One region of the Exiguobacterium sp. FD-YE-25-4 genome, then DNA from elsewhere that is predicted to be linked to it. Evidence: riboswitches for the same ligand, from Rfam matches in the RefSeq annotation. Region 1 holds a riboswitch; each other region holds the start of a gene.
The links. A riboswitch is a leader RNA that binds a small molecule or an ion and turns the genes downstream of it on or off. The one in region 1 is predicted to bind thiamine pyrophosphate.
Positions count from the first base shown of each region.

Region 2: it holds a riboswitch for thiamine pyrophosphate, as region 1 does, so the genes downstream of both, thiT (energy-coupled thiamine transporter ThiT) here and tenA (thiaminase II) in region 1, are expected to answer to the same signal.
Region 3: it holds a riboswitch for thiamine pyrophosphate, as region 1 does, so the genes downstream of both, AC13H5_RS08230 (Ykof family thiamine-binding protein) here and tenA (thiaminase II) in region 1, are expected to answer to the same signal.

Region 1 is NZ_CM168041.1:2,741,096-2,751,125, reverse strand. It holds gene AC13H5_RS14095 (DUF2194 domain-containing protein) at 1-1,075, shown strand, start outside; gene pelF (GT4 family glycosyltransferase PelF) at 1,072-2,490, shown strand; gene pelG (exopolysaccharide Pel transporter PelG) at 2,471-3,919, shown strand; TPP riboswitch at 3,981-4,085, shown strand; gene tenA (thiaminase II) at 4,168-4,842, shown strand; gene thiM (hydroxyethylthiazole kinase) at 4,839-5,627, shown strand; gene thiD (bifunctional hydroxymethylpyrimidine kinase/phosphomethylpyrimidine kinase) at 5,627-6,463, shown strand; gene thiE (thiamine phosphate synthase) at 6,435-7,073, shown strand; gene AC13H5_RS14060 (SDR family oxidoreductase) at 7,097-7,729, shown strand; gene AC13H5_RS14055 (diguanylate cyclase domain-containing protein) at 7,863-9,428, shown strand; gene AC13H5_RS14050 (OsmC family protein) at 9,474-9,923, shown strand; gene AC13H5_RS14045 (N-acetyltransferase family protein) at 10,012-10,030, shown strand, end outside.
Region 2 is NZ_CM168041.1:1,174,657-1,184,686, forward strand. It holds gene rsmB (16S rRNA (cytosine(967)-C(5))-methyltransferase RsmB) at 1-668, shown strand, start outside; gene rlmN (dual-specificity RNA methyltransferase RlmN) at 671-1,756, shown strand; gene AC13H5_RS06045 (Stp1/IreP family PP2C-type Ser/Thr phosphatase) at 1,765-2,499, shown strand; gene pknB (Stk1 family PASTA domain-containing Ser/Thr kinase) at 2,505-4,442, shown strand; gene rsgA (ribosome small subunit-dependent GTPase A) at 4,487-5,371, shown strand; gene rpe (ribulose-phosphate 3-epimerase) at 5,373-6,029, shown strand; TPP riboswitch at 6,049-6,149, shown strand; gene thiT (energy-coupled thiamine transporter ThiT) at 6,226-6,798, shown strand; gene AC13H5_RS06070 (thiamine diphosphokinase) at 6,798-7,385, shown strand; gene rpmB (50S ribosomal protein L28) at 7,444-7,632, opposite strand; gene AC13H5_RS06080 (Asp23/Gls24 family envelope stress response protein) at 7,886-8,248, shown strand; gene AC13H5_RS06085 (DAK2 domain-containing protein) at 8,271-9,953, shown strand; gene sdaAB (L-serine ammonia-lyase, iron-sulfur-dependent subunit beta) at 10,017-10,030, shown strand, end outside.
Region 3 is NZ_CM168041.1:1,584,241-1,594,270, forward strand. It holds gene AC13H5_RS08195 (alpha/beta hydrolase) at 114-1,013, shown strand; gene AC13H5_RS08200 (CPBP family intramembrane glutamic endopeptidase) at 970-1,668, opposite strand; gene AC13H5_RS08205 (lytic transglycosylase domain-containing protein) at 1,747-2,439, shown strand; gene AC13H5_RS08210 (DUF1643 domain-containing protein) at 2,474-3,061, shown strand; gene AC13H5_RS08215 (energy-coupling factor transporter transmembrane component T family protein) at 3,073-3,810, opposite strand; gene AC13H5_RS08220 (ABC transporter ATP-binding protein) at 3,807-5,138, opposite strand; gene AC13H5_RS08225 (ECF transporter S component) at 5,131-5,706, opposite strand; gene AC13H5_RS08230 (Ykof family thiamine-binding protein) at 5,699-6,292, opposite strand; TPP riboswitch at 6,372-6,472, opposite strand; gene AC13H5_RS08235 (GTP-binding protein) at 6,535-7,728, opposite strand; gene AC13H5_RS08240 (hypothetical protein) at 7,830-8,093, opposite strand; gene AC13H5_RS08245 (SMP-30/gluconolactonase/LRE family protein) at 8,106-8,987, opposite strand; gene rlmN (dual-specificity RNA methyltransferase RlmN) at 9,166-10,030, opposite strand, start outside.

The sequences.
Region 1 (10,030 bases):
GTACATCGATGATTTCCCGGCACCGGTCATGGACGGAAAGATGAAAGACGTGTCCGCGACCCCGCTCGATAAATCGGTCAAAGATTTCTTCGCCGAGGATTGGTGGGAAGATATGGTCGATTTGGCGAAAGACGACGACTTGATTTACACGGGTGCCATGATTGGGACATATGAAGAGGAGATGGAGCTCGTCGACGAACAGTTGATCAAACGGGGTGAGTTCCCAATGCTCTACTTTGGTCGCAAACTGATCGCCCACGGTGGGGAAATCGGACTCCATGGCTATAACCACCAGTCGCTCGTCACGGCCGATGAACCGATTGACCCGACGTACGGGTATATCCCCTGGCAAGATAAAGACGAGATGAAACGGTCATTGCTTCAAGCCGAGTCCGTGTTTGCGAACTATTTCCCGGCCGAGACGCTCAAGTCATACGTCCCGCCGTCGAACGCGCTCAACCGGACTGGGGTCGATGCGATCGCCGAAGCGTTACCAGAACTGCGCACGATTGCTTCGCTCTACACGGGGGAGCCGGAGAGCGGGGACTTCGTCCAAGAATTCGAATTTGATGCGACGCATCCGAACTTGTACCATTTCCCGCGTGTGACAAGCGATTACGGGGAAGAGCGCGGATCGATTTTCCAAATGGTCGATGCAATCGCCAACTTCGGTGTGTTTTCCCACTTCATTCACCCGGATGATGTCATCGACCCAGACCGGGCCTTCGGGCGGGACTGGGATACGATGTACGCGAGCCTTCGCAAAATCGTCCATGACGTGAAAGATCAATATCCTCACCTCGAGGCGTATACGCAACATTATGCGACCGAAAAGATGATCACATACCAACAAGCTGATTTGAATGTCACTTTTGATGAGTCGACCGTCTATTTGGCTGGGGAAGGTCTCGTCAACCCCTCTCATTTCACGATTCGCCTCAAACCGGGCCAATCACTTGAGACGGGAGAGTTTGACTTTGGGACGGTTGAACAATGGGAAGCCGACCGTCCGCTCTATCTCATCAAACTGACATCGGCGAACGCTGAAATCGCCATCAAGGGGGAAGCGCAATGAGAATCGGACTCGTATTAGAGGGCAGTTATCCATACGTGAGCGGAGGCGTCTCAAGTTGGACGCAGACGTTGATTGAGGCGATGCCCGAAGTGTCGTTTGAAATCATTTCGATTCAACCGACAGAGAAGCGTCCGGAAGACATGAAATATGTGTTCCCGCCGAACGTTTCAGGGATCACTCACTTGTATTTGAGCGACGTGGGCGAGCGAGCGAAAGGGCGATTGAAGTGGGGCACTGAGGACGAACAGAACGTATCGGACTGGCTCATGTTGAAAAGTCCGAACCGGCAAGCGCTTCGTTTGCTTGGGAAAGAAGTGCCTTCAAGTCAGGCGTTTTTCGCAAGCGAGTTCTTTTGGAAAAATGTCAAGGCGGCTTACGCCGAGGAAATGAACGGAGGTTCGTTCATCGACTATTTCTGGATGTGGCAGAGTATGTACACTCCGATTTTACGGGTGCTCCATCAACCGCTCCCGAAAGTCGACCTCGTTCATTCCGTGTCAACGGGTTATGCCGGTGTGGTCGCGTCCTACATGAAGGAGACGCAAGGGATTCCGTTCATCTTGACGGAGCACGGCATCTACTCGCGGGAACGCGAAGAGGAGATTCTACAGTCGTATTGGATTCCAGCGCCGTATAAGCCGAGGTGGGTCCGTTTCTTTCACCATTTGTCGCGCGAGGCCTATAACGCGGCCGATGAGATCATCACCTTGTTCGAGCGAAATCGCGAATATCAAGAATGGATCGGCGCCCCGAGTGAGAAGACGAAAATCATCGCCAACGGCATCGCCGATCGACAAATCCAGGCGACGGTCGACCGTCCGGAGCACGATCTCTTTCAAATCGGGGCCATCGTCCGCTTGGTGCCAATCAAAGATTTGAAGACGATGATTTACGCCGCCAAGATTTTGCAGGAGCGGCATCGTCTGTTCAAGCTGACGATCATGGGACCGCTCGATGAGGATGAGGAATATGCGGAAGAGTGCCGGTTGCTCATCGAACAGAGCGGGCTGACCGATTATGTCGAGCTCGCTGGAAAGGTTGATGTCCAAGCCTATTTGCCGAAGTTTGATTTACTTCTGTTGACGAGTATCTCGGAAGGTCAACCGCTCGCGATTCTTGAAGGCATGGCAGCCGGCATCCCGTGGGTCGCGACCGATGTCGGGGCTTGTTCCGAGCTCCTGTATGGACGAGAAGACGACCCGTTCGGTCCAGCCGGGTTTATCGTGCCCCCGGTTCATCCGGAAGCGGTCGCGGACAAGGTCGAGTGGATGATGGATTATCCGCAGGAGCGGATGCGGTTCGGTAAGAACGGGCGGGAGCGGGTCCGCCAATACTATCGTCTCCAACAAGTCGTGGACCGCTACAAAGCCATCTATGAAACGAGGAGGGAACAGTATGGCGGGCATCGGGTTTAAGCTGCAGAAGTTGTTCCAAGAAGACTACTATTCGTCCAGGTTGAAGGCGTACACGTTCTCGGGCCTCGTCACATCCGGACCGTGGTTGATCGTCATCTTGGTCGTCGGGACGATTCAATGGTTGGCGTTCCAAATGCCGACGTTATCGCTCGCCGAACGGACGCTTTTCATGATCTCGGTCTCGTACGCGTTCATCTTCTCGCAAATCTTGTTCAGCTTCCAACAGCTCGTCGTCACCCGATATGTGGCGGACTTGTTTTACGAGAAGAAAGCGCATGAAATTTTCCCGGTCTTCACCGGGATGCTCAAAGTGACGATCCTCGCCGCGACGATTCTGTACAGTATCTTTTGGCTATTGTCGCCGCTCGATTTTCTGTACAAACTGACGTTGTTCGTTTTATTCATGACGATTAACGTCATCTGGGTCATGTTCTTGTTTTTAAGTGCCGCCAAGTATTATCAAGCGGTGGCCTATAGCTTCCTGCTCGGCGGACTCATCTCGGTCGGGAGCGTCTATGCGATTAGCCGTCTCATGGTCGACCCGTCGAGTCTCGAGCTGTTGCTCGGTTTCACGGTCGGGATGATTGTGACGTTGTTCGGGTTGTTCTTCGCGATGCTCCGGACGTTCCCGCTCCGTTACGCGGTGAAAGAGTTCTCGTACTTCAAGTACTTCGACCGCTATCCAGACTTGTTCGCCATCGGCGTGTTGTACGTGCTCGGGATTTGGGTCACGAATTTCATCATCTGGTTCGGTGAAGGACGTGTGATCATCGCGGACTCGTTCTTGTTCAACCCGTATTATGACACGGCCATCTTTTGGTCGTACTTGACGATCATCCCGACGCAACTCCTGTTCGTCGTCGCCGTCGAGACCCGGTTTTATGAGCGCTACCGTACGTTTTATGGATTGATTAACTACGGCGGGGCGCTCCATCAAATCGAGAAAGCGAAACAGACGATGACGTCGGTGCTGAAAAATGAGTTGATTCGACTCGCGCGGAGCCAAGGCGTCGTGACGTTGTTCGCCATCCTCATGGCAGGCGTGTTCGTCAGTTGGAGCGGCGTCCCGGATGAGATCGGTCAAATCTTTCGGATGACGACGCTCGCGGCGTTCGCGAACGCGATGATTCTCATCTTGACGTTGTTGTTGCTCTATTTCGAGGATCGACGCGGGGCATTGTTCGTCAATATCTCGTTCTTCACGTTGAATGCGTTGTTCACGCTCTTGCTCTTGCCGCGCGGCATCGATTGGTACGGCGTTGGCTTTGCTGTCAGCACGACAATCACGTTCTTCTTGGCCGGCCTGCGTTTGATCTATTACATGGGCAAAGTCGATTATTACGTGTTCGCGGCCTCGAATCGACGCAAGCTCGGTACCGAACGGTTCTCCCAAATGGGGACGTTGTTGAACCGTCGCTTCTCGCGATAAAGGGTTTTCAACATGGAAAAAGACTGATATGATGTGGTCGTAGACGACCGAATTTCATAATGTTTACCACTAGGGGAGTCGCGTGACGCGGCTGAGATGGACGAGGTCCAGACCCTTTGAACCTGATCTAGTTCACGCTAGCGTAGGGAAGTGGGCGAACCGATTGTTCTCGTACACTTTGTGTAAATCCGACGCCGCTTCCGTTATGGGAGGCGGCGTCTTTTTTGATCACAAAGGAGGATACATGAATGACATTCACCGCACATCTTCGACAAGAGGCAGATGCCTTGTTTCAAGCCAGCTTTGACCATCCGTTCGTCCGCGAGCTCGGAACAGGCGAACTCGACGAGGCGAAATTTAGGCATTACGTCATGCAAGATTCATACTATTTGAACCAGTTCTCCAAAGTACAGGCGAAAGGCGCGACCCTCGCCCCGAACATGGAAGTCGCGAGCCGCTTTTTGACGCATGCGCTCCATACCATCGAAGCAGAGCATGCGTTGCACCGTGAGTTTTTCACCTTGCTCAACGTGACGGAGGCGGAGTGTGCGACGTTTGAGCCGGCCCCGACGGCTTACGCCTATGCGCTCCATATGCAACAGGCCGGTCCGACGCTCGGTGATGTGCTCGCTTCGATTTTGCCGTGCTACTGGGTCTATTATGAGATCGGGGAGCGATTGAAAGATGCGACACCCGATCATCCGATCTATGCGACGTGGATTGCGACGTACGGTTCGGAATGGTTCCGCGATCTCGTCGAGGAACAGCTTGAACGGCTCGACGTGCTCGCCGGACAAGCGACAGCGGAAGAACGGGTCCGGTATGAACAGCTGTTCTTGAAGAGTTGTTATTATGAACATGCGTTTTGGGAAATGGCGTGGACGCTCGAGTCGTGGGATTTACCGGCGGGGGTGACACGATGAAGCGCGACTTATGGGACAAAGTCAGAGCCGAACGGCCACTCATCCATAACATTACGAATATCGTCGTCGCTAACTTTTCGGCGAACGGGTTGCTCGCCATCGGCGCTGCGCCGGTGATGGCGTCAGCCGTCGAAGAAGTCGCGGACATGGCGTCTGCGAGCGATGCGCTCGTACTCAATATCGGCACACTCGATGCGACGACGGAACGTACGATGATTCGAGCCGGACAGGCGGCGAATGAATCGAGCCGGCCGGTCGTCTTCGATCCGGTCGGTGTCGGGGCGACCGCGTTTCGACGCGACGTCGCTACATCCATTTTGCAACATGTCCGCGTGACGGTCATCCGAGGCAATGCCGGAGAAATTGCGACGTTGATGGATGTCGCTACAAATTCGCGCGGAGTGGACGCGGGTGATGAACGGAACGATTTGAATCAAATCGCACGCGCGGCGGCACGACGCTACAACTGTGTCGTTGCCGTGACCGGAGAGACGGATGTCGTCAGCGACGGGGACGCGACGATTGAAATCAAAGGCGGCACCGCAGCAATGGCCCGGACGACAGGGACCGGTTGTTTACTCAGTACGGTCGTCGGTGCGTTCCTTGCGGTCGAATCCGACGCGTTGACGGCCACGGCGACAGCGCTCGCCGGATATGCGCGGTGCGGCGAACTGGCTACCGCTTTGGCGGATGGACCGGGCGACTTCCCTGTTCATTTCTTGAATGAACTCGGCAAGATGACAGCCGTCGAGTTGCCGAGCGACCGCATTGAGGTGGTGTCATGATGCGGCCGCAAGTATTGACGATTGCCGGTTCGGACTCTGGCGGGGGAGCAGGAATCCAAGCCGATTTGAAGACGTTTCAAGAGCTAGAGGTGTTCGGGACGAGCGTTCTGACGGCCGTCACCGCTCAAAATACGCGCGGGGTGCATGGGGTCGAAGCGGTGTCGCCGGAACTCATCACGCAACAACTCGATGCAATCGGTTCGGACTTTTCGATCGCAGCATGTAAGACCGGGATGTTATTTGATGCGGCGCGCATCGAGGCAGTCGCTACCGGGGTGAAACGTCATGTCTTCAACCGACTCGTCGTCGACCCGGTCATGATTGCGAAAGGAGGGGCCCCGCTTTTACAGGACACGGCGGTCGATGCGCTCAAGACCTCCTTGTTGCCACTCGCGACAGTCGTCACGCCGAACGTGCCGGAAGCGGAAGTGCTGACCGGGTTGACGATTCGATCGTTTAATGATCGTCTCGAGGCGGCTCGGCGGATGTTAGCGTACGGCGTGCGCGCGGTTATTTTAAAAGGCGGCCATCTCGAAGGTGAAACTGCCGAAGACTTGATCATGATGGAGTCGGAAGTGTTCCTTCTCTCGGCCCCGCGCATCCAGACGAGCGATACGCACGGTACCGGTTGTACATTTTCGGCGGCGCTTACAGCGGAACTTGCCAAAGGTCGTTCTATCATGGAGGCGGCGGTGACGGCGAAGCGGTTCATTCAAAGCGCCATCACCCATGGCCTCGAGATCGGCGCCGGACACGGACCGACGAACCATTGGGCATATGTGGCGTATGGAGAGGAGGGTGTGACGATTGAATCCATCAAGGCGGGCACTCGCTGAACAGTTGCGGCTTTACTTCGTATGCGGGACACCGAACACGAAAGACATGTTACGGACGGTCGAAATGGCACTCCAATGTGGCGTGACATGTTTTCAATTTCGTGAAAAAGGTAAAGAGGCACTGTATGGGGATAAAAAAGAAGCGATGGCAAGGACCCTGCAAGCACTTTGTCGTTCGTACGACGTCCCGTTCATCATCAACGACGATGTCGAACTGGCGGCGCGCATTGATGCGGACGGCGTGCATATCGGACAAGACGATGCCGAGGCCGCAATCGTTCGGGAGCGGATTGGTCCAGATAAGTGGCTCGGTGTCTCGGTCCACACGCTCGAAGAAGTGGCAGCAGCCATCGAGCATGCGGATTATGTAGGTATTGGCCCAATTTACCCGACGACTTCGAAAGAAGATGCCGGGGCAGTGAACGGGACGACACTCATCCGCCAAGTCCGAGCCATGTACCGAGAGCTGCCAATCGTGGGGATTGGCGGCATTTTACCGGAACATGTCCCGATGATTCGGCAAGATGGGGCGGACGGCGTCGCCGTCATCTCAGCCATCGCTTCTGCACCGGATGTGGCCATAGCCACACGGCGTTTCGCTTGTCTCTGAATTCAAATCGAGGAGGAAGACAGATGAACGTATTTGTAATAGGCGCGAATGGACAGATTGGAAAACAGCTCGTGGAACGATTGCACGAGGAAGGGAAACACCAAGTCACGGCGATGGTTCGAAAACAAGAGCAACTCGATGACTTCACATCAAAAGGCTATCAGGCCGTCCTAGGCGACCTCGAAGGTGACGTCTCGTCACTTGAACAAGCAATGTCTGGCATGGACGTGGTCGTCTTCGCAGCCGGTTCAGGTGGTAGCACCGGAGCCGACAAGACGCTCCTGATCGACCTTGACGGCGCGGCGAAAAGCATTGAGGCTGCCAAGAACGGGAATGTGAAACAGTTCGTCATGGTGAGCGCATTGAAAGCAGAAGATCGTTCGGCATGGCCGGAAGAGATGAAACCATATTATGTGGCGAAGCACCATGCGGATCGTCTGCTCGAGGAGAGTGGGCTTACGTATACGATCGTCCGTCCGGGCGCTCTCACAGATGACGCCGGTACCGGCAAAGTGAAGACGGGCGACGTATCGACGGGTGAGATTCCGCGTGCAGACGTGGCGGCCTTCTTGGCACATCTCATTGGTCATGACGCAGCCCACAATCAAGCGATTGACCTCGTCAAAGGTGACACGGCGATTGAGGACACATTATAAACGAGATGACGACAGCGAGCGGACTTGGTTCCGCTCGCTTTTTGTATGGATGTGTCCGTGAAATCGACAAAGGAATCGCTTCGACCGATAGAGAAAGTAAGAGATGGATTTGTTAGAAGAAAGGGGTCTATCCATGACCGCATTATTTCTCTATATGGCCGTTTACTTGCTTCCGGCTTTTCTATTGAGTCACCTCGCTCTTGACGTATTGCTCCGCAACCCGCGCCAAGTCGAGCATCGGTTGCTCAGTCTGTTCGTGTTCGGTTATGCGATGCTGTTCTTGGCCGAGTTCGGGCGTCATTTGTCCCCGATCGAAGCGAGTCCGGCCTTCGTGACGTATTGGTTCGGTAACGCCGGAATTTTGATTTTCGTCTGTTCGGTCCACTTCATTGTCAAAGTGACGGGCGTCGGGGCGAAGTTACCGAGATGGATTTATCCGTATGCCATTTATTTGCCGCTCGTCCCGGTCGCCTTGACGTTCATCCGTCAAGAGAACATCTTGAACAGTCAGCGGTTCGACCAAGTCGGTGTCTGGATTTATCCTGAGTTCAACGCGTCTTATTTGACGACGATGACCGTCGGTAACGTGTTTCATTTTCTTGTGATCCTATTATTGATGTATGCCCTTAAGCGGTCCGAGCGCTTCGAGCATCAACGGGTGCTGCGCATGCTCATTTGGACGGCCGTCGCCGTTCTTGTCTGGGACATCGTCTTCGGATACGTCCAGCTCCGCGGAATCATGCCGCCTTACGCGTATATGTACGGTGGACTTGTCTGGGCGGTCGCGCTCGTCGTCGCGATGAATCGACTTGATTTCCTAGCGTCTTACGTCAAACGGTATGGCACGCTCTATAACTTGAACCCGTCGGCGATTCTGCTCGTCGATGATCAGGGACAGATTGAGAGTGCGAATCCGGCCGCGCGCACATTGTTTCATACGGTCCGTGTCGTCAATGAACGTTTTGTCGATTTGTTGCCCGAGAAAAAGCGGGACGAATGGAGTGCGCATTACGACCAACATTTCCATGCGCAAAAAAAGTTTCTCGAGTTCGAGACGAAGATTCAGACAAAATCAGGACAAGAACGGTACGTCGTCATCGATGGTGATTTCGTCTATATCGATCAAAAAATACACGGCATGATTTTGATTCGAGACGTCCATTCGTTCAAAGAAGCCGAACAGTCGATTCGCTTCTTCGCCTATCATGACCCGCTCACGAAACTCGCGAACCGTCGGGCGTTTTATGAGCAGGCCGACCAGGCATTACTGCAAGCGGACACGGTCGCGCTTGTCGTCATCGACCTCGACGGCTTTAAAGGAATCAACGACACGTACGGCCACCAAGTCGGCGATGATTTTCTCATTCATCTCGGTGAGTTGCTTGAGATGGCGACGCCGGAAGCGGGACTAGCCTCGCGCGTCGGCGGGGATGAGTTCTATATTTATGTGCCGAACGTCGATGCAGATGACATCGTTGCGTTCGTCGAGCGCTTGCAGTTGCTGCTGACGGAGCGGCCGTTCCGGCTCGGACGGGAGACGATTCCGATTCGAGCGAGCATCGGGGTCAGTGTCGCACCGGATCAAGGGGCGGACTTGGACACGCTCATTCATAAAGCTGATCAGGCGATGTATCAAATCAAGCAACACGGTAAAAACGACTATGCGATTTATGACGAAGTGTTACACGGACCGAAATAACGGGAACGAGAATGAAGATGGCAATTTGATAGAGGAGGAGACGAGATGACTGAAAAACCGTTAGTAACGATGCGAGCCGAAGGGGAAGCGACGAGTGTGAAGACGACGGTGCATGTGCGTGACCTCGAACCGTTCGTCGTCGATGAACCGGAACGTCTCGGTGGGACGGACGCCGGTCCGAACCCGCTCGAATATTTACTCGGAGCATTGTCGTCGTGTACGACGATCATGATTGCCTATGTGGCGCAAGATCAAGATTTCAACTATGACGGGGTGACGTTCGTGACCGAAGGAACGCTCGACCCGCGCGGCTTCCAAGGCGTTGAAGGAGTACGGACGTATTTTGAGAAAGTACACGTCAACATCGTCCTCGATACGACCGAATCGGATGAACGGATTGCGGCGCTCCAGAAAGGCGTCGAGGCTCGTTGTCCAATCCACAATTTAATGCATGCGGCCGACGTCGACATCACGGCGACGTGGACACGGAAGTGAGGATGGGGCGACCCATCCTTTTTTTGATGTAGACAGGAATGTTTGCCGATGAGCACGAACAAAAAGAGACGTGAGAAAGGAGGTTGTCATGGATATTCGCCCGATGA
Region 2 (10,030 bases), 1.4 Mb from region 1:
CGGCGTTCATCGACATGGGCTTGTTGTCGATTCAAGATGAGAGCTCGATGATTGTCGCCGATGCGCTTCAAGCCGCGAAGACAGAACGCGTGCTCGACGCTTGTGCCGCCCCGGGCGGGAAAGCGATGCATACGGCCGAACGCATGGACGGCGGAACGCTCGTCGCGCTCGACTTGCATCCGCATAAAGCGAAGTTGATTGAACGACAAGCGAAGCGTCTGCATATCGATGGAGTGACCGCACTTGCCCTCGATGCCCGTCAGGCCGGTGACAAGTTTGAACCGGAGAGCTTCGATCGGATTTTGCTCGATGTCCCATGTTCAGGACTCGGCGTCATCCGCCGCAAGCCCGATATCAAATGGACAAAAGACAAATCTGCTCTCGCCGGACTGCCGAAAGTCCAGCGTGAAATCATCGACGCCGTCTTGCCACTCCTCAAACGAGGTGGTACGCTAGTGTACTCGACATGTACGATCGACCCGTCTGAGAATGAGCAGCAGGCCGATTACATTTTGTCGAACGGATTGACGTGGGATGAGACACTCCAAGACCGTCTTCCCCAAGTATTGCGCCCGATGGTGTCATCGGACCGCGCTGAACTCAAATTACTCCCGACGACGTTCGGGACGGACGGTTTCTATATCGCCGCATTCAAGAAAGAGGTATAAACATGAATCCAAAAGCAGTTGAAAAAAATCCATTGGTCGGTGCCAAGCCGTCACTCTATTCCCTCACGTATTCAGAACTCGAACAGTGGCTCATCGAAGCAGGAGAAAAATCGTTCCGCGCGAAACAGTTATATGACTGGATGTACGTCAAGCGTGTGACATCGTTCGACGATATGACGAACGTCTCTAAACCGCTCCGCGAGAAATTAGACGCGGCGTTCCAATTGACGACGTTGAAAGAACTCGTCCGTCAAGAATCACAGGACGGCACGATCAAGTTCTTGTTCGAGCTTCAAGACGGTTATTCGATTGAGACGGTGCTCATGCGTCACGAGTACGGCAACTCGGTCTGTGTCACGACACAAGTCGGCTGCCGGATCGGCTGCACATTCTGTGCCTCGACACTCGGCGGTTTGAAACGTAACTTAGAAGCCGGTGAAATCACGGCGCAAGTCCTCGACGTCCAACGCGCGCTCGACGCGAGCGGAGAGCGAGTCGACTCGATCGTCGTCATGGGTATCGGCGAACCGTTCGATAACTACGACGAATTGATGCGCTTCTTGCGCACGGTCAACCACGATGACGGCTTGAACATCGGTTCACGCCATATTACGGTGTCGACGAGTGGGATCGTACCGAAGATTTACAAGTTCGCCGATGAAGGGATGCGCATCAACTTCGCCATTTCGCTTCACGCGCCGACGACAGAGATTCGGACTCGTCTCATGCCGATCAACCGTGCCTACAACTTGGATAAGTTGATGGAAGCCGTCAACTACTATACAGAGAAGAGTGGTCGCCGCATCACGTTCGAATACGGTTTATTCGGTGGTGTCAACGACACGGAAGAACACGCCCATCAGTTGGCGGACTTGTTGAAAGGCGTCAAATGTCACGTCAACTTGATTCCAGTCAACCACGTGCTCGAGCGCGACTACGTCCGCACACCACGTAAACAAATTTTTGCCTTTGAAAAAGTGCTCAAAGACCGAAAAGTGAACGTGACGATTCGTCGCGAACAAGGTTCGGATATCGATGCGGCTTGTGGGCAGCTTCGAGCGAAGGAGCGCGAACAAGAAACGAGGTAATCAGGAAGATGGAATTAGCATACCGAACCGACCGGGGGCAAGTGAGAGCGCAAAACGAGGATGCCGTCTTGATTTTAGGGGACGAGCACGCCGGGATCGCACTCGTGGCCGACGGTATGGGAGGGCATGAAGCCGGGGAGGTCGCGAGTCAGCTCGTCATCGAGCAGTTTCGTCGTGCCTTCCCGACGCTTCCGGCCTCACCGATGGAGATGGAGAATTGGTTTCGCCACAATGTGGAACTGGCCAATGAGCAAGTGCTCGATTTCTCGAAACAAGCGAACCTGCTCATGATGGGGACGACGATCGCCGGTGTCTGCTGGCACGACGAGACGATCGTCATCGTCCACGTCGGGGATAGTCGTGTGTATGCCTTGCGTGACGATAAACTTCAGCAGTTGACAGAAGACCATTCCTACGTGAACGTGTTGAAGCAGCTCGGGGAGTTGACCGAGGAAGAGATGCGCGTCCACCCGAAACGTAATATCATCACCCGTGCGATCGGCTCGAAAGAGCATGTCGAACCTGATCTGCAAGTGTTTGCCGAACCCGAGTTTGACACGATTTTAATCTGTACGGACGGCTTGACGACGCATTTGACCGATGACGAGATCAAGCAAGTCTTGGAACGCCCCGTCTCGGCGGACGTCAAGGCGGATCAATTGATCGATCGAGCCAACCGTTTGGGTGGGAGTGACAACATCACTGTTGCCCTCGTCCAGTTCACAGATAGAAAGAGAGGATGAATCCGATGCGAAGTGGAGAACGAATCAACGATCGTTATCGGATCGAACAGCAAATCGGCAGCGGCGGCATGGCAAATGTCTACCGGGCTCACGATGAGATTTTAAACCGAACCGTCGCCATCAAGGTGTTGCGATCTGAATTCTCGCATAATGAACAATTTATACGCCGGTTTGAACGAGAAGCCCATGCGGCGACGAGTCTGAACCATCCGAATATCGTCGCCATTTACGACGTCGGAGACGAACGCGACATCTATTACATCGTCATGGAACATGTCGACGGGATGACGCTGAAACAATATTTGCAAGAAGAGTACATATCTGTCGACGAGGCGCTTCGCATCATGGGACAGATTTGTGATGCGATCGACCATGCCCATGCGAATCGAATCATTCATCGGGACATCAAACCGCAAAACATGATGATTGATCAGAGCGGCAACGTCAAAGTGACGGACTTTGGGATTGCGGTGGCCATGTCGAACGCGACGCTGACCCATACGATGTCGGTCCTCGGGTCGGTCCACTACTTTTCCCCGGAGCAAGCGCGCGGAAAGTTCGCCGATGAGAAGTCAGATATTTATTCGCTCGGCGCCGTGCTCTATGAACTCGTGACCGGCCGGGTGCCGTTCATCGGCGAGACGCCGGTCGCCGTCGCGTTGCAGCATCTGCAAGACGACCCGATTCGACCGATGGATTTGAACCCGAACATCCCGCAAGCGCTCGAGAACTGTATTATGCAGGCGCTCGCGAAGTCACCGGGCGCACGTCATGCCTCGGTCGCCGCGTTTAAAAAGGATTGCATGACGTCACTTGATTCAGAACGTGCGAATGAACCGAAGCGGTCGAATGCTGAGCAAGATGCGTTTGATCAGACGCTCGTCATGGCGCCGGTCGTACCGGATGAGCCAAACGTCAAAGAGGCGCCGGAGCAACCGGTCGCAGCAAGTGAACCCGTGAAAGACAAACCGAAACGGAAGAAGAAGTGGTGGCTTTGGCTCTTGCTTGCGCTCCTGTTGATCGGTGGCGGGATTGGGGCTTACGTCATCGCTGACGAGATGTCCCGTGCCGTCGTGCCGGACGTCGTCGGCATGACGAGCGACGAGGCGACGACCGAGCTCGAAACGGCCGGTTTTGTCGTCGAGGCAACTGAACGGGCAAGTGACAACATCGCCGCTGGCGACGTCATCTCGCAGACACCGCAAGCCGGACGGAAGCCGAAACGTGGGACGACCGTGACGATTGTCGTCTCGGCCGGAAAAGAGACGGTCGAGATGCCGGATGTTGAAGGACTGTCCCAGTCGTCGGCCGAGCGGACGCTCAAAGATCTTGAGTTCACGGACATCGAGATTCAGTCGGAGGCATCCGAGACGGTCGATAGCGGGGATGTCATCTCCCAATCGATCGCCCCAGGCAACGAGGTCGTCCCATCTGAAGAGACGGTGACGCTCGTCGTCTCGACCGGCAGCAATAAAATCGAACTCGCCAACTTGGCGGGCTATACGTTCGAGGAAGCGACAACGTATGCCGAACAGAATAGCTTGAAAATCGTCAAACGTGATGAGTATTCAACGAGCGTTCCTGCGAATCAAATCATCCGTCAACTCCCGACGGCCGGTACGGCAGTCGACCCGGGGACGGAACTGACCGTTATCGTGTCACAAGGGGTAGAACCGACGGACGTCTCGATTGAACGGGAAGTCAACGTCGAAATCGAGCCGCCCGCTGAAGGCGAAGAAGCCGAGGCACTCGAAGTCGTCATTCGGACGGTCGACGCCCGTGGCGAAGTCGAGGTGTTGCGTGATAAGATAACGGAGACAACGACTTACTCGTATACGCTCGTCATCGCACCGGACGAAGTCGGAACCGCGACGATTGAAGTCGACGGCGAAGTCGTTCGCACGGATACGGTGACTTACGCACAAGCAAAAGATTCACAATGAAGAGGTGGCGTGCGCGTCGCCTCTTTTTCTAAGGAGGGAATGGAATGAAAGGTACGATTATTCGATTACAAGGCGGATTTTATGACGTCATGACGGAAGAAAAACAAGAGATCCGTTGTCGCGCCCGCGGCAATTTCCGCAACCGGAACATCTCGCCGGTCGTCGGTGACGATGTCGACATCCAAGACCAAGGGGATGGTACCGGTTATATATTGGCTGTTGACGAGCGGTCGAACCATCTCGTCCGCCCGCCGATTGCCAACATCGATCAAGCGTTCTTGTTATTCTCGGTAAAAGAGCCGGCGTTCTCGTTCCATCTGCTCGACCGTTTCCTCGTCTTGATCGAGTCGAAGCAAGTCCATCCGATTATCGTTTTGACGAAAATGGATTTGTTGACGGAGGCGGAACGGGAGAAGATTCACGAAGCAGCGGCTTTATATCGTTCCATCGGCTATGAGGTCATCGAGACGTCGACCGAGGACGGGTCGGGGATCGAAAAAATCCGCGGGTCGTTTAAGGAGAAGACGAGTGTGTTCGCCGGACAGACCGGGGTCGGTAAGAGTTCGCTCTTGAACGCGGTCGCACCTGAGCTTGAACTTGCAACCGGGAAGATCTCGAAATCACTTGGGCGCGGTAAGCACACGACGCGTCACGTCACGCTGATCACGCTCGCTGACGGGCTCGTGGCCGATACGCCTGGTTTCTCGAGCCTCGAGTTCCCAGAAGAACTCGAAGTCGAAGAGATGCGCTGGTGTTTCCCTGAGTTCGTCGAGCGGCATGATGACTGTAAATTCCGCGGTTGTGCCCATTTGAACGAACCAGGTTGTGCCGTCAAAGCGGCCGTCGAGGCGGGAGAAATCGCTTCCACCCGCTATGAGAATTATGTTACGTTTATGGCAGAGTTAAACGATAGACAACGGAGGTACTAACATGATTAAAATTGCACCATCGATTTTAGCGGCGGACTTCGCCAATTTAGAGGCAGAAGTGAAGGCGGTCCAAGAGGCCGGAGCGGATTACATCCATTTTGACGTCATGGACGGTCAATTCGTCCCGAACATCTCAATCGGCCTACCGGTGTTAGCGAGCTTACGGAAGAAGTCGGACATGGTACTCGACGTCCATTTGATGATCGACCAGCCCGAACGGTTCGTCGAAGATTTCATCAAGGCCGGGGCGGATATCGTCACGGTTCACGTTGAAGCGACGAATCATTTGCATCGCGTGTTGCAACAAATCAAAGCGGCCGGCGCCAAGTGTGGTGTCGTCTTGAATCCGCATACGCCGCTGTCATCGATTGAACACGTGCTCGGTGACGTCGACATGGTGCTCCTCATGACGGTGAACCCTGGCTTTGGGGGCCAGGCATTCATCGAATCGGTCGTCCCGAAAATCTCGGCGCTGAGCGAGATGCGCCAAGCGCGTCGTCTCGACTTTGAAATCGAGATTGACGGCGGTGTCAACGCAGAGACGGCGAAATTATGCATCGACGCTGGCGCTGATGTGCTCGTGGCTGGTTCAGCCATCTATAACGAGCCGAGCTATAAAGACGCAATCGATAGCATTCGTCACGCTTCTCGTGTATAATCGTCGATAGAACAACAAATATTGTCGCAAGGGGTGTCACATTCTGTGGCTGAGAGGCATTTGCTAACCCTTTGAACCTGTTCCGTTCACACGGACGTAGGGATGTGGCGAAAATGCACGTTGCTACTCGATAGCAGCATGGCGTTTACGTCATGCTGCTTTTTGTCGTTCGCTCATATAATAAGGAGGGAATAAGATGAAACAACGTTTAAAACTACAGGCGCTCATTGAAATCTCATTGTTCGCCGCACTCGGCTTGATCTTTGATTTGCTCATCCCGTTCCGGATGCCGCAGGGCGGATCGATCAGCCTGGCGATGTTGCCGATCTTTGTGATGGCGTACCGCCATGGATTAAAAGGCGGACTGGCGACAGGAGCGCTCGTCGGAACGCTGCAACTGCTGTTCGGGGCTTACATCTTCACACCGGTCCAGTTCCTGCTCGACTACACGTTCGCTTACGGTGTCGTCGGGATGGCCGGACTGTTCGCTGGTCAAGTGAAACGGGCCGCCAAGGACGAGGCGAAAAAGACGCTCGTCGTCTACTTGGTGCTCGGGGCGCTCCTCGGTTCTTTGCTTCGCTACGGCGCCCACGTCTTATCAGGGATCGTCTTCTTCGCCGAGTACGCGGAAGGGCCGGTCGTCGCCTATTCGTTCGCTTATAACATGACGTATATGTTGCCGTCCTTCCTCGTGTCGGCCGTCGTCCTCGTTCTCTTGTTCGTCTCGGCACCACGTTTCGCCACGCTCGCGACCCGGGGCCTCCGCTAATGCGGGTGTTGATTGTGGCGGCCAGCCCGGAACCAATCTCGGGACTCCCGCGTGACGTCGATTACATCATCGGCGTCGACGGGGGGTACGAGACACTGTTGAACCAAGGGCTGAACCCGGATCTCGTCGTCGGCGATTTCGACTCCTTCACGGGCGAAGTGCCGATTGACGCCGTCCGTTACCCATCTGAAAAAGACGTGACCGACCTCGAGATCGCGCTCGAGGTGGCCCGTGGACACGGGGCGACGGAGATGCTCGTGTACGGCGCTCTCGGTGGACGCCTCGATATGACGCTCGGCAATATTGGGCTGCTCGAGGCATATCCAGAGATGCGTTTGTTCACGGCCGGGCAAACCGTTCGTCTTGTTGGATCTGGGCGTCACGAGCTTCCACGTCAAGCCGATCATTATTTGTCGCTCATCCCGTGGAAGCGGGCGAACGTGTCCATCCGCGGCGTCAAATATCCGCTCGACCGTCACGATGTCGTCAGCCATGAGGCGCTCACGATCTCGAACGAGTGGGCCGGTGAGGCGGCGGACTTGATCGTGCACGAAGGAAAGGTGCTCGTGCTGTATATCAAAAAATGAACACAAAAAAATCCCATCGGCGAATGCCGCTGGGATTTATTTCGTTCGTGTATAAAAATTATACGCGTTCAACGAGACCTGATTTAAGAGCGCGAGCTGAAACCCAAACTCGTTTAGGTTTACCGTCAACGAGAATACGAACTTTTTGTACGTTTACACCCCAAGTGCGTTTTGTCTTGTTGAGTGCGTGCGAACGGTTGTTACCTGATTTAGGTGATTTACCTGTTACGTAGCATTTACGTGCCATGCGTTTCCCCTCCTTTTTTATGTGGGTTCGTCCTAATAGACACTCGTTTATATTAGCACGGGTTTTTTCACGATGCAACTAGAAAATCATAGGATGACAAGAAAAAAACTTGACATTACTGGAAAGGATTTTAATAATGAATGAGGGTTACGGCTACAATTGACCGAGTTTATGGAGCAGGTTCTTTTAATAACTAGGTACTTATTGTAGAATGTAGTGAAGGAATCATTCCGAATGAAGGAGGCTACTCCATATGGCAATTGAAATGAAGACAACATATGGCAATATTGACATCACGAACGACGTGGTCGCAACACTCGCAGGCGGTGCGGCGATGGAATGTTTCGGCGTTGTGGGAATGGCGTCTCAAGCTCAATTGAAAGACGGTATTGCAGAACTATTGAAGCGTGAAAACTACGCCCGAGGCGTGGTCGTACGTCAAGATGGAGAAGACGTACATATCGACATGCACATCATTGTGAGTTACGGGACGAAAGTGTCGGAAGTCGCATATAACGTGCAAAGCCGTGTAAAATACACGCTCGGTGAAACTTTAGGATTAAACGTTTCGTCGGTAAACATATTCGTACAAGGCGTTCGTCTGACGAATGACTGACGAGAACGAAGGAGGATTTGGTGTGGGTTTAAAACGTTTAGATGGATTGGTGTTCGCGAACATGGTCGCGAACGGTGCAGCCAACTTGAGCCAGAATGCGGATTATGTAGATTCGCTTAACGTCTTCCCGGTGCCGGATGGCGACACGGGGACGAACATGAATTTGACGATGACATCGGGTGCGAAGGAAGTGGCCGCACTCAACACGGCAAATATCGCTGACGTCTCATCGAAGTTTGCACGTGGTCTCTTGATGGGAGCACGCGGGAACTCCGGTGTTATTTTAAGCCAATTGTTCCGTGGCTTCGGTAAAGCGATCGAAGGAAAGACCGAAGTGTCGACAGTCGATTTCGCCGAGGCATTGAAACGTGGTGTCGACACGGCATACAAGGCGGTTATGAAACCGGTTGAAGGAACGATTTTGACGGTTGCTCGTGAAGCGGCCGACGAAGCGCTCCGTGCTTCAGAGTCGACGAGCGACTTCAACGAGTTCATGGAACGTGTGATCGTGGAAGCGAAAGCTTCACTCGAGCGGACGCCGGACTTATTGCCGGTCTTGAAAGAAGTCGGCGTCGTCGATTCGGGCGGCCAAGGCTTGCTCGTTATTTATGAAGGGTTCCTTGCGAGCCTCGAAGGAAAAGAGCTCGAGAAGCCACATGCACCGGTCATGGATGCGCTCATCGAAGCCGAACATCATGCCCACGCCGCGCAAGGATTCATGTCGACCGAAGACATCGAGTTCGGTTATTGCACGGAAATCATGGTTCGTTTCCAAGATGCGAAGTTGAAGGATGCCCCGTTCAACGAGGACGCGTTCCGCAACGAACTGTCTGAACTCGGGGACTCACTCCTCGTCGTCGCAGATGAAGAGTTGCTTAAAGTTCACGTTCACGTCGAGACGCCAGGCGACGTCATCACGAAAGGACAGCGTTACGGTGAACTCGTCGCTGTCAAAATCGAGAATATGCGTCAACAGCACTCGACCATTTTAGAAGAAGAGCACGGCGCGAACCAACATGGCGTCCAACCGACGGCTCCGAAGGCGAAAGCACCGTATGCGATCGTCACGGTCGCCATGGGTGAAGGCGTCAGCGACTTGTTCCGTTCACTCGGTGCGGCTCACGTCATCGAGGGCGGTCAGACGATGAACCCATCGACGGAAGATATCGTCAAGGCAATCGAAGCGGCCAACGCGGACCATGTCTTCATCTTCCCGAACAACTCGAACATCATCATGGCTGCCGAACAAGCGGCATCGGTCGCATCTTGCGGCGTCTCGGTCATTCCGACGAAGACGGTGCCACAAGGACTTGCGGCAGCAATCGCGTTCAACCCGGAAGCCGATGTGGAGACGAACGAAAGCGTCATGAAGACGGCGGCTAGTACCGTCAAGTCTGGTCAAGTGACGTATGCGGTTCGTGATACGAGCATCGACGGTGTCGAGATTCGTAAAGACGACCACATGGCGATCGCCGAGAAGAAAATCGTCGCCTCATCGGCCTCGAGCCTCGAAGCGGCGAAGAAATTAGTCGACGCCCTCGTCGATGCCGACGACGAGATCATCACGATCTTGACGGGCGAAGGTTCGTCAGCAGAAGACGTGGAGGCACTCTCGGCGTACATCGAGTCGAAGAACGACGAGATCGAAATCGAGGTTCATGACGGGAAACAACCGCTCTACTCCTACATTTTTAGTGTGGAATAAGCTGTAACTCAGCCCTACCTTCTGTATAATGAAGGTAGGGTTTTTTTGAAAGGGGGAAATGCGATGAAATATCGCAG
Region 3 (10,030 bases), 1.2 Mb from region 1:
GACAATCATCGGTAAGTCCCTTGCTTAACGGCATGAACCCGCCGTCAAACTGACACTGCGCGTGAACTATCGTCACGTTTTCGGGTACAATAATGGAGAAAGGAGCGGTTCAGATGCAGAAGAGATGGAAAGTTGGACTTGCAACACTATTCACCGGCTACTATGCCATCAGTTATTATGCGTTCAAGCGCATGACGCGAGGCAAACGCAAGACACCAGAGATGCTCTTGGCCCCGTATACGAAAGAAGATCAATCGTTTTATCATGACGTGCCGTTCGAGCACGTCTCGCTCCGTTCTCAGGATGGCTATCGGCTGTATGGACGCGTCTACCGCAATGAAGGGTCGACGAAATGGATCGTGTTCGTTCACGGCTATACCGCCTCTCACAGTTTCATGGCCCCACATTTGGCGATGTTCCATCGCCTCGGGTACAACCTCCTCGCTGTCGACTTGAGATCGCACGGTGAGTCCGAGGGCGTATACGCCTCTTATGGTTACCACGAAAAGCATGACATCACCGATTGGGTCGACTGGTTGCGGGCCAATGAAGTGGTCACGGAAGTCGGGTTGCACGGTGTCTCGATGGGAGCTGCCTCGATTTTACAGGCCGGACCGTTAACCGACGTCGACTTCTTGATCGCCGAATGTCCGTTTGACGATATGAGACAGCTCATGCGCCATCAGTTGAACGTGCTGCATCGGTTGCCCGGGGACCTGCTCTTGCCAGGGATCAACTATTTCTTGTGGACACGGGCCGGTTTCCGGATGCATCAAGTCCGGCCCAAATACGATCTCGCCGCGATTGACGCGCCCGTCTTGTTCATCCACGGAACGAAAGATGATTTCGTGCCGACGTGGATGTCGGTCGAGATGAACGCGCTCAACCGGCAAAACGAGTTAGCCCTCATCCATGGGGCCGAGCACACAAACTGTATCTTGAAAGATCAACCCGCCTATGAGGCGGCCGTCAGTCAGTTTCTGAATCGACGACGTGAATCGGTCCAGCGATAAGGTCGAGCAAGGCATGGACGACCATCACTGGCCATAATACCCCCATCGCCAAGTACAAATAGCCGAGTCCCCAGCCGACGATCCCGGTGACCAGAACGCCCCTGACGCCTTGATAAGCATGGGCCAACCCGAACAAGGCGCCGCCGATGAAGGCGAGTGTCAAGGATGAGACGTCAAGATAGAGACTGACGGTGTAGAGGAGCACACCCCGGAAGATGAATTCCTCGGTCACACCTGCCGTCCACGAGACAGCGCTCCAGGCCTTCGCCTCAATATCCGTCCGCGGCAAGAGCAACCGCTCGATTTCGAGCTCATAGTACGGTCGTAACCGCCGCCGTAACCGAGACGAGGTTTTGACGAGCAAGTAAAACGCCAGCAGCACGGAGATGAGGATGGTCGTGAAAAAGAAAAACTTCCAAGCGGACATGTCCCCTTCGACCGGGGCGAATCCGAGACCGACCATGTCTGGCGGGACGCCGAACAAGAAGACGAGGGCGAGCAAAAGCAGACTGAGCCCCCACGACGACTTGACTGTCTGTTCATAGACACGTCCACGACCGAGCGTTTCGATCATCGGCTTCATCAACCGGGCGTTGAACAATTGAACGATCAACAAATACATGAGAATGATGGTAAAGACGGCCTGTTCGAGCATCTATATCCACTCCTGTCCTTCCTGTTAGCTATATGCTACACTATTCGGGTATTGTCTAGAAAGCTAGGAGGCGGAATCTTGAAACGATTGATTTTGCGACTGACCGGTCTCATGCTTGTGATCGTGCTGTGCCTCGGCGCAATCGGCTGGTTTGGTCAACATGATAAAGTGAACAACGCCCTGTACCGGGCCTATTACGGGGACCATGGCGTCCCGTCCGTCCATCGCGATGTGTATGAGGATGCCGCGGCCACGTATGACGTCGATTGGCGCTTACTTGCCGCCGTCCATCGCGTCGAGACGATTTTCTCCCACAGTTCATCGATGCGTTCATCGGTCGGGGCGATCGGACCGTTCCAATTCATGCCGCGGACGTGGCTCGGTTGGCAATATGACACGGACGATCAAAAAGGCGATGTCCCTGAGGACGAAGTCGATTTGACGGATCTCGCGCTCATTGAACAGTACGGCGGTCTCGGACGCGATGGCAACAATGATGGCAAAGCCGACCCGCACAGTCTCGTCGACTCGGCCCATACGGCCGCTTACTATTTGAGCGAGCACGGCGGGACGAAGGCAGACACGACGGACTCGATTCGAAACGCCATCTTCGAGTACAACCGCAGTGAACAGTATGTCAATGATGTGATGTCGTTTTATGAGTCATATCAAACCGATGTGTCTTATTTACCGGATGACAAGGCGTCGGCAACCCAAAGTGTCGCGCGCTACACAATCCGCTACTTGGAATGGTTCGCAGGCTGGGTCTGACCCGGCACTATTTGATTAAAAGTGAGGAAACCTTATGAACACCCATATCGAGGAAGTGACGATTCGTGTCAAGTCGGTCTTCAATGAGGACAAGACGAAGCGCTACTTGCGTTCGTACGAATTCACAGATGTCGTCGACGGCGTCATCTGTGCCGTCATCATCTACTCGCCACGGATGAGCGATGCTTTCTTGTCCGGTACGACAACGCAGCGGGCGTATATGCTCATGCGGAACCATCTCGATCAACCGATCCGTGAGATGCGCGTCATCAGCCTCGTCCCGACACTCGCCATCAATGACAATCTGCCGTACGTCGAATCGCAACTCGACGAAGTCAACTTTCATTACGTTGAGGAAACGCTCGACGAGGTCGAGGCGAGCGGAGGTATGATTATCGTCGGCTGGGGCTCTCCGGGACGCTTGATGCATCATGCCACCCCGTATAAGGCGCTCTTTGCCGATCATGAGGCGCATATGTTCTGTATCGGCACGACTTCCAAAGGCGAGCCGCAACAGATTCGTATGGCCAACGAGAACACCGTGCTCGAGGCGTTCAATAACGAATCGATCAAACCGAAATTTAGAATCGTGAAAGAGACGAAACAAGACGACTCCGAGTGAGTCGTCTTGTTTTAACGTACGCCAAGCCACACGCTCACTCCAAACAATAGGAGCAAAAGCGACGCCAACAGAAAGTCGTTTCTGGTGACGGGGACAACCTCGTACGTCGCTCGAGGTTCCCCCGTAAACCCACGTGCTTCCATCGAGAACGCGATTCGTTCCGCTTGGCGAATCGATCCAGCAAGAAGCGGAACGATTAATTTGGGGACGTGGCGGATGTGATCGAGTCTCGTCTCCAAACGTACGCCTCGTAGCGTATGCGTTTCATATAGTTGCATCAGTTCTTTTTTTAGAATCGGAAAGAAACGAAAACCGACGAAGACACTATATGCGATTTTTGGTGATAGCTTTCCTTGTTGCATCAAACTGTAGACGAACCGTTTCGGGTCCGTCGTCAGCGTGAACAGAAGCGACAAGGCTGTGAATGCCAACACACGTAAGGAGAGCGTCGCTGCTAGCATCACATTCTCATCGGTCACATCATTGCCAAACAGCTTGAACACGACATCTCCGCTTGATTGCTTTCCAAAGACGAGCGTCGTCCACAATGTCCCGAGCGCGGTCAATAAAAATGGGATCATGAACAACCCCCATCTTCTCCAGCTCACGGCAGAGAATAGCGTTTGAAGTGTAACTGTTCCGAGAAAAACAGCAAGCGGAGTCCAAGGGTTATACATGAAGGCGAGACCGAACATGAGACATGCCACGGTCAGAAATTTAATCGTCGGGTTCATCTCATGAAATGTCATCGCGATTCCTCCATCAATAAGCCGTGGGTGCGTAGTAATTCTTTTTCATCCCAGAGTGAAGCGTCATATGGCCCACTCAAGTCGCCGTCACACATCAAATAATATGTGTTCGCAATCCGCGCGAAGCTGAGGTCGTGCGTCACAAACAAAATCGTCTGGCCGGATCGTATTCGTTCGACCATTAAGTCATAGAGCGCACGAAGCGATACCTCGTCTTGTCCGGCAGTCGGTTCATCAAACGCAATCAGTTGTTTATTAGACAGCATCATCACTCCGATGGCGAGCCTTCGTTTTTGACCGTGACTAAGGGAGAGTGGATGGTGGTCACGCACTGATTCGAGCCCGAGCCGCGTTAAGACGTCCTCAATCGGGCGATTATGGCCATATGCGAGTTCTCGGGTCACATCATTCGTAACGAATAGATGCGCCGGTGATTGCGGGACGAGGCCGACTTCACGATGTTTCCGGGCTAGGCTTCGCAGCCATGTCGACTTTCCGCTACCATTTCGACCGAGCACCGCAATGAGATCACCCTCAGCGACCTTTAACTCGCTCGCTGCTAATTGAAATGTTTTTCGTTTTAATTCCGGTATGTGAAATAACATTTTCTTTCCTTGTTCAACTTTAATTGGAGAGAACGCATAATCTGGTCGGACGATGAACGGTCCATCATAGTCGATGCGCCCACTCACGAGCTTTATTTGTCGGTCAAAAAAATCACCCCATATGTATGGCCGATGCTCGATGACGACAACGTTTACGGTCTGTGCGACGCCGTCGAGCCAACGAACGAAATGATGGGCGGTCTCAGGATCGAGGTGAGCGAGCGGCTCATCGAGGAGGAGCCACTCGGGACGGCCAATCAAGGCACAAGCGACGGCAATTTGCTGCTTCTCACCCCCCGATAGGTCATGAATGGTACGGTGACGATAATCGGTCAAATGCAACGCCTCTAACATTGTGGTGACACGGGCCATCATCTCGTCTCTCGCGACGGCAAAGTTTTCGAGCGTGAAAATCAATTCTTCTTCGACCGTCTGCATGACGAACTGACTGTCCGGGTCCTGAAAGACCGTTCCGACGCGCCGGTTCACTTCGCCAGCTTCATACGTATCATAAGAGCGATCAAACAAGTGCAATCTGCCCGTCACGATGCCATCACAATTGTCCGGATAGAGACGATTCATCAAAGCGAGCAATGTTGATTTTCCCGACCCACTTGCCCCTGTAATGACCGTTCTCCCTTTTGTTAGACGTAGTGTGATATCCGTCAAGACATCGCATTTCTTGTTCGGATAACGAAATGTCAGATGTTCTGCCTCAACCATGCATACGGTCCTGTCGCGCGAGAGCATACCCATCAAGCGCGCCCGTCCGAAGCAACAAGTCGCTCAAAATCTTACCGCCCAGACCAGCAATCAACATCCCGCTCGTTGCGCGTAGTGCGAACATCGTAGCCACATATGTCGGACTGAGGGCATTGAGACCTCCCATGACGTACGTATATGCGAAACTTGTCACAGCAGCACTGAATCCGGCGAGCATGAGCACCCAAAGATCATAGCGTTTATAACCCGTCAAAGCGAACGCCGCTTCGGCGCCGATCCCTTGAACGATCCCGACTAAAATGATGCGCGGTCCGATGGCGTTGCCAATCATCATCTCAATCGTCGCCGCAAGCACTTCGGACAAGAATGCAGCCCCAGGCTTGCGAATGATATAAGCTGCGATAATCGAGACGATGAACCATATCCCAAAAATCCATTCGTAGGCGATTGGTCCAATCAGACCGGCCCACAAGTTCCCAGCATGGACGAACGCCAAATAGACCACCGCGAACACGACCGATAAAATCGACAACAAAACGATTTCTTTTAACTTCCACGATTTAAGCATCCATACGTCCCTCGTGTGACGGACTGTTCACGCTGAACGTCACCGTCATGACGACATGGCTTGTCTTCTGTCGGACGCGATCAAACGTCGCCTCATAGAAAGCGAACACCGGCTCGATGTCCCCATGTATACCTGAGGCGTAATGCATCGAGTCATTGAAGACACCTCGCTCTTTCGCAAAAGCGATTTCTTCGTAGATGATGTCCATATAGTCGTCATCACCGAGCGGATAGAGCGCGAACTGTGAGGAGACATATTGCGGACCGACGGGACCATTAAGCGGTTCGCTCGACACAACGAGCACTTCATCTCCGGCCGTATCCCCTGGACACCCGACCGAGAACGTCCCGCTCATCGACACATGTTCCCCTGTCTTTGTCGCGTGTGACAGCACGGCCTTAGCCACATCGAATACATGCTCACTTCGTCCACGGATGACCGTCGACACGTCATCGGTATGTCGCCAGACGTTTTGTAAATCCGTCTCCTTCAACGCCCCTTTGATGATGCTCACGAAATCAGTCGTCATCGGGCTCAGTGTAAAGCGGAACCCGACGATCGGGCTCGTTCCACATTGTTTGTTCATGTTCTATTCCCCCTTATTATGTGTACACAAAAAAGCCGCATCCATGAGAATGCGGCCACTCCTCCAATTTTAATCCATTAGAAAAAGTGCCACACTTCCTCACGCCGGTATTACCCGGATCGAGTCATAAGGGATTGGAGCCATGCTCACATCTCAGCCGAAGCACCCCTAGTGTAGTCCAATGTATGCGGTTGTTCATGCAAGAATCAGTATAGACGACCGCTTTCATTTTGTAAACGGTCTTATGAGAACGTGACGACCTCGTTCCCCGGAAGTGTGTCCCGGAGCGTCGACCAATCCAGCGCCATCTCCTCATCTGTCAGCAGACAGTGATCGAGCTCTTGTTCGATGATGGCTCGATCCATCCGCTGCCCAATCAAGACGAGCTCCGTCTGTCGGTCCCCGTACGGTTCGACATAGTCGGCGTCGAGTTCCGGTTCGGCCGCGAACATGTGACGACGCTCTTCTTCCGGAAGCGTCGCGAGCCAGCGTCCGGCATGTTCGAGCGTCGAGGCGTAACCCGCTTGTGAAAACAGACAGGCGAGGTCGTTCCGTGAAGCGATCCATAAAAACCCTTTCGCACGGACGATTTCTTCCGGAAACGTCTCAATCCAGGTATGGAGACGCTCCGGGTGGAACGGCCGACGCCGACGGTAGACGAATGAGCTGATGCCATACTCTTCCGTCTCCGGCGTGTGCACATCTGTCTCAAGTTCTTGAATCCACCCGGCCGCATGCATCGCCTGTTCGAAATCGAACAAATTGACATCCAACAGCTCGGTCAATTCCACGTTCGCATGGACAGACGTCAACAGCTTCGCGGTTGGGTTGAGCGCCTTCAACAGTCCGGTCATCTCGCTGAGTTCGGTCTCGGTCACGCGATCCGCCTTGTTCAAGACGATGATATCGGCGAATTCGACTTGGTCGACGAGTAGGTCGACGACTTCGCGGACGTCCGTCGCGTCAATCGCCTGCTTACGTTCATGGAGCGACTCGCCCGAGTTGAAATCTTTTAAGAACCGAAACGCATCGACGACGGTCACCATCGCATCGATATAGACTCGGTTCGTCAAATCGATGCCGAGGGCGTCATCAGCATATGTAAACGTTTGGGCGACCGGGATCGGCTCTGAGATCCCGGACGACTCGATGATGATTCCGTCGAGGTCCCGGTCGTGCGCAAGCTCTGCTACCGCCTCGAGCAGGTCCTCACGGAGCGTGCAACAAATGCAGCCGTTCGATAGTTCGACCAACTTTTCGTCCGTTCTCGAGAAACCGCCCTGTTCAATCAATCGCTCATCGATATTCAACTCGCTCATGTCGTTGACGATGACGGCGTATTTCTTGCCCGTCCGATTGTTCAATATGTGGTTCAATAGTGTCGTCTTACCGCTTCCTAAATAACCGGACAGCACGGTGATCGGGATTCGTCTCATTCTACCCACTCCTAAATCGTAATCGTTACTTTTTAGATGATGACGGGTCGGTGACGTCTTGTCAAGAAAAAACACGCCCGTTTCCGGACGTGTTCTCCTGCTTATTCTTCTAACGCCTTGCGTTCGGCCTCTGAGCGTGGATAGGCGTTCGCCTGCCACTCGGCTCGATAAATCGAGTCGAGCTGGGTCAGACCGACCTCATCCGCGTCCTTATCGGCATCCACACTCGGCGTCTCATCCCACCGCGGATTCAAATACGTATGATCGTCTTCCCGGTTCGCTTCCAACAGCTTTTGAATCCCGACCCGGGCGACCGCCGCGAGCGCCAAACCGATTCCCGCACGAACGAGCAATCGTTTTACCATCTTCGTACCTCCTTATCGACCAAACCGATAGAGCGGCATCCCTTTCACATCTGTATCAATTTTAAAGACCGAACCTGCGTCCGGATGGGCCTCGAGCGCCGCGTCATCCATTCCTTCGCGCGCCGTCGTGATGGCAAGTTGTTTCAAGTCATCACCGACGAAACAGCATGACGTGACGTTCGGGGCCGGCACGAGCACCTCGAGCACTTTTTCACCCGTCTTCGGGTTCCAGCGCGAGACGCGTCCGCCCGCAAAGTGGGCAATCCATAAAAAGCCGTCTTCATCGGATGTCATACCGTCCGGGAATCCTTCCTCATCTTTGAAATCGATGACGACTTCCCCATCCCCGAGTGTTCCTGTTTTCAAGTCGAACGGGTATTTGCGGACCGTCTCGGTCGGTGTATCGATATGGTAGAACGTCGAGTGGTCCGGAGACCATGTCAGACCGTTTGACAGCGTCAATTCACTGAGCATGACCTCGGTCGTGCCGTCACGGTTCAAGCGATAGAGCGTCGCCTCGTTCTCCTCGTCGTTGAGATGAAGCGTCCCGGCAAAGATTCGTCCGTACGGGTCGGCCTTTCCGTCGTTGAAGCGAAGATCCCCTTCCGGGTCATCGAGTTCGACGAGTTTATCGAGTCGCTTCGATCCCTCGTCCCATTCATAAATGCCATCTTTCAAGCCGACGACGACGCCGTCTGTCACTTTCGGGACCGCAAACCCGATCTGTTGTCCCATATCGAACGATGACAGCTCATCTTCCTTTTCGTCGTACCACCAAAGTGTGTGTCCTTCGATGTCGACCCAATAGAACCGTTTCAGTTCAGCATCCCAACACGGGCCTTCCCCAAGTGTATTTCTGACTCGAATCCATAACGCAGCGTTTACTGTCTCCATTGAATTGCCTCCACTCTCTACATTGATTTCAACTGACTATTCCCTGAGCAGACAAGGTCTATTCAAGATTTTTCAAAATCGTTCCGCAGAGTTGGGGGCGATGTCCGTCTTTCCTTCACCGGAGCGGCTCTATGAAAAAAAAAAAAACTCCTTGAATCATTCGATTCAAGGAGTCCACTTATTTCGCACCTTCGACGTTCATATGTTTACTGCGCAACTGGCCGCATGCCGCATCGATGTCAGTCCCGTGCTCAAGGCGGACACCGGTGTTGATGCCACGCTTCTTCAAGACATCATAGAACGCCATGATGTCCTCCGAGGTACTGCGCTCGTATTGGATATGCTCGTTGACCGGGTTATACGGGATCAAGTTGACGTACGACTTGTCCTTAATATCGTCGATGAGCGCCGCCAATTCCTCGGCGTGCTCCGGTAAATCGTTCACTTTCGACAGGAGAATATATTCGAACGTGATTCGTTTGTTCGTCTTCTCGACGTAATACCGGATGGCCGGCATGAGCTTGTCGAGCGGGAACGCCCGGTTGATTTTCATGATTTGCGTCCGCAGCGCGTCGTTCGGCGCATGGAGCGACAGCGCCAAGTTGATGCGCAAATCGAGGTCCGCGAACTTGTAAATCTTGTCGGCGAGTCCGCTCGTCGAGACGTTGATTTTACGCGGCGCGATCGCGAGACCGCGCTCGTCCTTGACGACACGCAGGAAGTCGACCAAGTTGTCAAAGTTATCGAACGGTTCGCCGATCCCCATGACGACGATATGGCTGACCCGGGCCCCTTCGCCGACTTCGTCCAAGTAGTGTTGAACGGTCATGATTTGTTCGACGACTTCGCCCGCCGTCAAATCACGTGTCTTCTTCAAGAGACCGCTCGCACAGAAGCTGCAGCCGATATTGCACCCGACCTGCGTCGTCACACAGACCGAACGGCCGTACTTATGTCGCATGAGCACAGTCTCGATATAGTGCCCGTCGTGTAGTTTAAGTAAAAATTTGACCGTCCCGTCGCCCGCCTCTTGTTTGACGAAC